2 regions of the Synechococcus sp. CBW1002 genome follow, and region 1 is predicted to be linked to the other one. Evidence: predicted binding sites of a transcription regulator. Region 1 holds the regulator's gene; the other holds the start of a gene.
The links. The regulator HrcA, encoded in region 1, represses chaperone genes, less so after heat shock. The targets are predictions, from matches to a motif close to TTAGCACTCNNNNNNNNNGAGTGCTAA.

Region 1 (4,250 bases):
GCTGCAGAGCCTCGGGCCGGGCCTGCACCACAACCACGCCCCGTTCAAGCTGCTGCAGCTGCTGCTGAAAGCGGGAACTGGCGGCCTGGTTGAGTTCATCGATCTGGGAGACGTCGAGCGCCTGCTCCAGCACGCCACGGCCCGATCCGATCAGGACCAGGTCATCGTCGATCAGGGCCGTGGCCAGGGGGGCGGGCTCCTGCCCCAGCAGGGCTCCGCGGCCGCTGATCAGGCCCATGCCGCGGTAGCGGCTGATCTGCAGGTCGGTGCCCGCCAGGCTGCGGGTCTGCCAGAAGCGCTGCAGGAAACGGCGAGCGCCCTGGTCATCGCGGCTGCGCAGGGCCAGCAGCCAGCCGGTGTCGCCGGGATCGGCGCCGGTCTCCAGCAGGGCGAGGGTGATCTCGGGGCCGAGCCACTCGGCCAGTTCACCGCTGTAATCGATTCCGGCAGCCGCGAAGGCGCCATCCCGCAGGCGCGCCACAGCCTCGGCTGATGGTCGGCGCTGGCGGTTGGGGGCAACGGCGCGGGCGTAGTCGACCGGTTGGTTGCCATCCGCCAGCAGGTAGAGGGCCAGGGGGGCGGAGCGGGGCACAAAGCGGGCTGACAGCGGCACCACCAGGGGCTGACGCTGGAGCTGGAGGGGGCTGCGCTGCCAGACGAGCCACCAGCCCGCCAGGCCGAGACTCAGCAGCAACACCGCCACCAGCAGCACGACCGCCAGGAAGGGGCGGGCCTTCATGCGCCCTACGCAAGGTGGCCCCATCTTGATGCCAAGCCCCTACCTTGACCGCCCACTCCCCCACGCCATGGCCTCCGCCAGCCCGAGCTCCCTCAGCGCCAGCGAGCTGCAGCAATGGCTGCAGGCGGAACGCCCCCTGCAACTGGTGGATGTGCGGGAGGACCAGGAACTGGCGCTGGCCCGGTTATCCCATCCCACGGTGCATCTACCGCTCAGCCGCTCCCAGGAGTGGCTGGCGGAGCTGCCGCAGCGGCTCGATCCGGAGGCCGACATCGTTGTGCTCTGTCATGCCGGCGTGCGCAGCTGGCAGTTCGGCTGCTGGTTGATGGAGACACAGGGCTATGAACGGGTCTGGAATCTGCGGGGGGGCATCGACGCCTGGAGCGTGCTTGTGGATCCCAGCGTGCCCCGCTACTGATCTCCAGTCTGGCGCAGGCGCTGGAAGCTCTCTAAGCTCAACGCCACTCTGACCGGGTCCGTGCCGGCCCCTTCCCGTGGACAGCCTGCCCCGCCGCCAACAGCAGGTGCTTCAAGCCACGGTGAGGCACTACGTCGACACGATGGAGCCGGTGGGAAGCAGCACCCTGGTGCGTCGCTTCGGCCTGCCCGCCAGCCCGGCCACGGTGCGATCGGCCATGGGCGCCCTGGAACAGCGGGGCTTGCTGACCCAGCCCCATACCTCCGCCGGCCGTATCCCCAGCGAGCGGGGCTACCGCACCTATGTGGATCAGCTGCTGCCGGCCCCCGGTGCGGCTGCCCTGCAACTGGAGCGTGAACTCACCGGCCTCAGCCTTCAGTGGGCCAGCCTGGACGACCTGCTGCGTCACCTCGGCCGGCGGCTGGCCGATCTCACCGGGCTGCTCAGCCTGATCACCCGGCCGCAACGGGCCGAGCCGCGGCTCCAGGCGATCCGGCTGATGGGCAGCCACGATCGCCTGCTGGTGTTTCTGGTGCAGGCCCCGGCGGTGGCCACCAGCCTCAACGTGCGCCTTCCGGGCGAAACGGAGCTGGAGTTGCCTGTGCTGGAGCGCTGGGCCAATCAGCAACTGCGCCGGCCGGGGGAGCCCGGCATCTCCTGGGAGCAGTTGCCACGCGAGCTGCAGCGCAGTGGCCGGGTGCTGCGCCAGGCCCTGGCCAGCCGTGCCAGCAGCGATGCCGATGATGCTGATAACGCCCTCGCGATCGGACTGGGGGGATTGCTTGGACAGCCGGAATTCAGCCGCACCGCCAGCCTGCGGCCACTTGTGCAACTGGTTGAAGAGCGACCGCGGCAGGTGCTGGGTCCTGAAGGGGATGCGATCTGGATCGGCCGCGAACACCCCCACGTCGCCCTGCATGACTGCGCCGTGGTGCAGGCCAGTTATCGCAGCGGCGACGGTGGCCTGGGCCATGTTGCCCTGATCGGACCGATGCGGATGGCGTACGCCACGGCGCGGGCGACGGTCCGATCGGTAGCCTCGATTCTGCAACGCCTGCTCAGCTGAGGGCTGCGGCTGCCGGATTGCCCCTGCCCGCCCCTCTTTCCTCCCGACCCCGGAATGACCTATTGCGTCGGCTTTCTTCTCGATTCGGGGCTGGTCTTCGCATCTGATTCCCGGACCAACGCCGGGGTGGATTACATCTCCACCTACAGCAAGATGCACGTGTTTCAGCCGGCAGAAGACCGGTTGTTCGTGCTCCTGGCCGCCGGCAACCTCGCCACCACCCAGGCGGTGCTGAACCGGATCCACCGTGATCTGCTGGCCAAGGGCGTGAGCACCCCCCCTGGCGTGGGCAGTGGCCCAGCGGTGGGCATCGGCTCCAGCCTGATGCAGCAACCGAGCCAACCACCGCAGGAAACGGAGGTGTTCGCCGATTCCTGCCCCATCAGTCCTGATGCGGCAACCGGCTCCACGGCACCGGCTGCCGGACCGCTCGCTGCCTGGGCTTCTGATTTCGCCTCGGTGACCAGCTCCGTCAAAGCCGGGAACCCGTCCTCCCGGGCGGCAGCGGACTGGGAGGGATTGGACCGGCAGGCAGTGGATCGCGCGGCAGTGGGTCGGGAGGGAGTGGGTCGGGAGGGAGTGGATCGAGAGGCCGTGGGTCTGCGGGACTCATCCCTGCCCGACCTGCTCAGCGCCCGCTTCCTGTTTGAAGCGGCCGACTATGTGGGTCGCGTCAGCGTGGCGGTTCAGCAGGAATACGGCCATACCCTGCGGCAGTCGGGAGCCAGTGCCGAAGCCAGCTTCATCCTGGGCGGCCAGATCCGCGGTGACCGCCATGGCCTGGTTCTGATCTACCCCCAGGGCAACGCGGTGATGGCCACCCGCGAAACCCCCTTCCTGCAGATCGGTGAAAGCAAGTACGGCAAGCCTCCGCTTGATTTCGTGGGGCATTGCGGCCTGTCCCTGGAGGATGCGGCGCGGCTGTGCCTGATTTCCCAGATCATCACGCGACGCTCCAACCTCACGGTGGGCCCGCCGTTTGAGGTGGCCCTGATGCCCCGTGACGAGCTTCGGATCTCGCGCCGCATCAAGCTCTCCAAGGGGGCACCGGAGATCGGCCGCTCGATGGACATCTGGGCCCGCAGCATGCAGGACGGCCTGCGCCGCCTGCCGCGTTTCGCCTGGGAAGAGGATCCCCTCTGACTCAGCCCTCGAGCCTGCCGCCCAGCTTGTCGGCCACGGTGTTGACGTCTTTGTCGCCGCGGCCTGAGAGGTTGAGCACCACCTCCGTTCCGGGGGCAAGGGTGGGGCAGAGGGTCTCGAGCCAGGCGAAGGCGTGGGCGGTTTCGAGGGCCGGAATGATCCCCTCGAGTTCACACACCAACTGCAGCGCCCGCAGGGCTTCGGCGTCCGTCACGGCACCGTATTCGGCCCGGCCGATCTCCTTGAGGTAGCTGTGTTCGGGGCCCACTCCCGGGTAGTCGAGGCCGGCGCTGATCGAATGGGCCTCCTGGACCTGGCCTTCGCTGTCCTGCAGCAGCAGGCTCATGGCGCCATGCAGCACCCCGACGCGCCCTTCAGTGATCGTGGCGGCGTGGCGACCCGTGGCCACACCGTCGCCGGCGGCCTCCACCCCGATCAGGCGCACGGAGGTGTCCTCCACGAAGGGGTGGAACAGGCCCATGGCATTGGAGCCCCCGCCCACGCAGGCGATCAGCACGTCCGGCAGGCGACCGAAGGCCTCCTGGCACTGCGCCTTCGCCTCCCGGCCGATGCAGGCATGGAAGTCGCGCACCAGCATCGGATAGGGGTGCGGCCCCGCCACCGAGCCGAGGATGTAGTGGGTCGTCTCCACGTTGGTGACCCAGTCGCGGATGGCCTCGCTGGTGGCGTCCTTGAGGGTGGCGGTACCCGCGGTGACGGGTTGCACGGTGGCCCCCAGCAACCGCATGCGGAAGACGTTCAAAGCCTGGCGGCGCATGTCTTCGGCGCCCATATAGATCACACACTCCAGGCCGAAGCGGGCACAGACGGTGGCGGTGGCCACGCCATGCTGGCCGGCGCCGGTCTCGGCGATGATCCGTTGC
Region 2 (4,250 bases), 400 kb from region 1:
GCGTCACGCAGGCGCATCACGCCGGTATCCAGGGCCGCCAGCATGGTGACATGCCCGGGAAGGATACCCACCTGACCGGTGGTGCTGGGCAGGATCACCTCGTCGGCGCTGCCGTCGAAAACGCTCTGGTCTGGTGCCAGAACGCGGAGAGTGAGACTCATGGATCGGGGACCTCAGGGAAACGAGCGGTGGATGGACGCGCTCAGCCCTTGGCTTCGGCGGAGATCTTGGCGGCCTTGGCTTTGACCTCGTCGATGTTGCCCACCAGATAGAAGGCGGCTTCGGGGAGATCGTCGAGTTCGCCAGCCAGGATCATGTTGAAGCCCTTGATGGTTTCTTCGAGCTTCACGTATTTGCCGGGCATGCCGGTGAACACTTCCGCCACGAAGAAGGGCTGGGAGAGGAACTTCTCGATCTTGCGGGCCCGGTCCACCGTGCGGCGATCGTCTTCCGAAAGTTCATCGAGACCCAGGATCGCGATGATGTCCTGCAGTTCCTTGTAGCGCTGCAGGGTGCTCTGCACGGCGCGGGCGGTGCGGTAGTGCTCGTCTCCCACCACGGCAGGCTGGAGCATGGTGCTGGTGGAATCGAGCGGATCCACGGCGGGGTAGATGCCCTTCGAGGCCAGGCCGCGGCTCAGCACGGTGGTGGCATCCAGGTGGGCAAAGGTGGTGGCAGGGGCGGGATCGGTGAGGTCATCCGCCGGCACGTAGACAGCCTGGATCGAGGTGATCGATCCTTCCAGCGTGGAGGTGATGCGCTCCTGCAGCTCACCCACGTCGGTGCCGAGGGTGGGCTGGTAACCCACAGCCGAAGGCATCCGGCCCAGCAGGGCGCTCACCTCGGAGCCGGCCTGCACGAAGCGGAAGATGTTGTCGACGAACAGCAGCACGTCCTGCTTGTTCACATCGCGGAAGTGCTCGGCCATGGTGAGAGCCGACAGGCCCACCCGCATACGGGCGCCCGGGGGCTCGTTCATCTGGCCGTAGCAGAGGGCCACCTTCGACTTGGAGAGGTCGTCGGCGTTGATCACGCCCGACTCCTTGAATTCCTCGTAGAGGTCGTTGCCTTCGCGGGTGCGCTCACCCACGCCGCCGAACACGGACACACCACCGTGCTCCTTGGCGATGTTGTTGATCAGCTCCTGGATCAGCACGGTCTTGCCCACGCCGGCGCCGCCGAACAGGCCCACCTTGCCGCCTTGGCGATAGGGCGCCAGGAGGTCAATCACCTTGATGCCGGTTTCGAACACCTTGGGCTTGGTCTCCAGCTCGGTGAGCTTGGGAGCTTCCCGGTGGATCGGCGCGGTCATGGTGGTGCTGACCGGGCCCTGCTCGTCGACGGGCTCACCCAGCACGTTGAAGATGCGGCCCAGGGTGGCTTCGCCCACGGGCACGGAGATCGGGGCACCGGTGTCGAGCGCTTCCATGCCGCGCACCAGGCCATCGGTGCTGCTCATGGCCACGGCACGCACGCGGTGGTCACCCAGCAGCTGCTGCACTTCGGCGGTGAGGGCGACCTGCTGACCAGCGGAGTTGGTTGCCTCAATGCGCAGAGCATTGAAGATCCTGGGCAGCTTGCCGGCCGGGAACTCCACATCAAGCACGGGACCGATCACCTGCCGGACAATGCCTTTGGTGCCGGAGGCGGCGGGAGCAGCAGCAGCCATAAGTAAGGAAAAATCGCGGTTTCGCGCAGCGGGGCATCAGCCCGTCTTGAGCGGCGCAACCTTACCACCGCAGCTCACCCGACCCTGGGAGTTCGGTCAACCGCACAGGCCTGGGGCTGGCTTGTTGCCCACTGGCTCGCATACGTTGGCAGTCAACGGGGCCGAGTGCCAACTCTCCCGTTGTTCAGTGGCGTCTCAGGCGCCATGCCGTTGCTATCGCATCAATTCATGGCTGCTGTTTCCCTCAGCGTCTCCACGGTCAAACCGCTCGGAGATCGCATCTTCATCAAGGTCTCCGAGTCGGAGGAAAAGACTGCCGGAGGCATCCTGCTTCCCGATACCGCCAAGGAAAAGCCCCAGGTGGGTGAGGTGGTCCAGGTCGGCCCCGGCAAGCGCAACGATGACGGCACCCGCCAGACTCCCGAGGTGAGCGTGGGTGACCAGGTCCTCTACAGCAAGTACGCCGGCACCGATATCAAGCTGGGCAGCGACGAGTTCGTGCTGCTCTCCGAGAAGGACATTCTGGCCATCGTCAACTGAACGGTACCAGTTCCCGCATTTTCCACACCCGCAAGGACAACGCCTTCCATGGCCAAGCGCATCATCTATAACGAGAACGCCCGCAGGGCCCTCGAAAAAGGCATCGATATCCTGGCTGAGGCCGTCGCCGTCACCCTGGGTCCCAAGGGCCGCAATGTGGTGCTCGAGAAGAAATTCGGCGCTCCTCAGATCATCAACGATGGCGTCACCATCGCCAAGGAGATCGAGCTCGAAGACCACATCGAGAACACCGGTGTCGCCCTGATCCGTCAGGCCGCCTCCAAGACCAACGACGCTGCCGGTGACGGCACCACCACCGCCACCGTCCTGGCCCACGCCATGGTCAAGGCGGGTCTGCGCAATGTGGCCGCCGGCGCCAACGCCATCACCCTGAAGAAGGGCATCGACAAGGCTTCTGACTTCCTCGTCAAGAAGATCGAGGAGCACGCCAAGCCGATCTCCGATTCCAACGCCATCGCCCAGGTGGGCACCATCTCCGCCGGCAACGACGAAGAGGTGGGCCAGATGATCGCTGACGCGATGGACAAGGTCGGCAAGGAAGGCGTGATCTCCCTCGAAGAAGGGAAATCGATGACCACCGAGCTGGAGGTCACCGAGGGCATGCGCTTCGACAAGGGCTACATCTCGCCCTACTTCGCCACCGACACCGAGCGGATGGAAGCGGTGCTCGAGGAGCCCTACATCCTGCTCACCGACAAGAAGATCGGCCTGGTGCAGGACCTGGTGCCCGTGCTCGAGCAGATCGCCCGCACCGGCAAGCCCCTGCTGATCATCGCCGAGGACATCGAGAAGGAAGCCCTCGCCACTCTGGTGGTGAACCGTCTCCGTGGCGTGCTGAACGTGGCCGCTGTGAAGGCTCCTGGCTTCGGTGATCGCCGTAAGGCCATGCTCGAGGACATCGCCGTCCTCACCAACGGTCAGCTGATCACCGAGGACGCCGGCCTCAAGCTGGAGAACACCAAGCTGGAGATGCTGGGCACCGCCCGCCGCATCACCATCAACAAGGACACCACCACCATCGTGGCCGAAGGCAACGAGGTGGCCGTGAAGGCCCGCTGCGAGCAGATCCGCAAGCAGATGGACGAAACCGACTCCTCCTACGACAAGGAGAAGCTGCAGGAGCGTCTGGCCAAGCTGAGCGGCGGTGTGGCCGTGGTCAAGGTGGGTGCCGCCACCGAGACCGAGATGAAGGACAAGAAGCTGCGCCTCGAAGACGCCATCAACGCCACCAAGGCGGCTGTTGAGGAAGGCATCGTTCCTGGTGGTGGCACCACCCTGGCCCACCTGGCCCCGGCCCTCGAGGAGTGGGCGGCCGCCAACCTCTCCGGCGAGGAGCTGATCGGGGCCACGATCGTGGCTTCCGCCCTCACCGCGCCTCTCAAGCGCATCGCTGAAAACGCCGGCGTCAATGGCGCTGTCGTGGCTGAGCATGTCAAGGGCATGCCCTTCAACGAGGGCTACAACGCAGCCAGTGGCGAATATGTCGACATGCTGGCTGCCGGCATCGTCGATCCCGCCAAGGTGACCCGCTCCGGTCTGCAGAATGCCGCTTCGATCGCCGGCATGGTGCTCACCACCGAGTGCATCGTGGCTGATCTGCCCGAGAAGAAGGAAGCAGCTCCCGCTGGTGGCGGTGGCATGGGCGGCGACTTCGATTATTGATCGCCTTCTGGTTTCCGGCCCGCCTGGTTGGCTGGCCGGTTTCTGCCCCCGCTTCGGCGGGGGCTTTTTTGTGGCAGGTCGCTGTCTGCTCTGTGGAGTGGCTGCTCTATTCAGAGGCTGTGTTCTCAGCGGGTGAGCAGATAGCGCAGCGCACTGAGACCAAGAATCAGGCCGATGCCGCTGTTCCAGATCAGCGACTGCCGTCGTCTGAGCCAGCCCAGCGGACGGGGCAGATTGCCGGGGTGGGATTCCAGCAGGAGCGTGGCGGTGACCAGCAGCACCACCGGCAACACCAGTGCGATCAGCAGTTCGATGGCCATCGCTCACGCTTCAGCATGGGACCCCTCTCACGCTTCAG

Region 2: a site for HrcA is predicted at 1,815-1,841, ahead of groES (co-chaperone GroES). Genes of this name have one in related genera too.

The regions. Positions count from the first base shown of each region.
Region 1 is NZ_CP060398.1:565,944-570,193, forward strand. It holds gene H8F24_RS02650 (DUF3352 domain-containing protein) at 1-739, opposite strand, end outside; gene H8F24_RS02655 (rhodanese-like domain-containing protein) at 807-1,157, shown strand; gene H8F24_RS02660 (heat-inducible transcriptional repressor HrcA) at 1,234-2,223, shown strand; gene H8F24_RS19055 (20S proteasome subunit A/B) at 2,278-3,366, shown strand; gene trpB (tryptophan synthase subunit beta) at 3,368-4,250, opposite strand, start outside.
Region 2 is NZ_CP060398.1:165,011-169,260, reverse strand. It holds gene atpC (ATP synthase F1 subunit epsilon) at 1-161, opposite strand, end outside; gene atpD (F0F1 ATP synthase subunit beta) at 203-1,669, opposite strand; gene groES (co-chaperone GroES) at 1,898-2,209, shown strand; gene groL (chaperonin GroEL) at 2,258-3,892, shown strand; gene H8F24_RS00845 (hypothetical protein) at 4,018-4,212, opposite strand.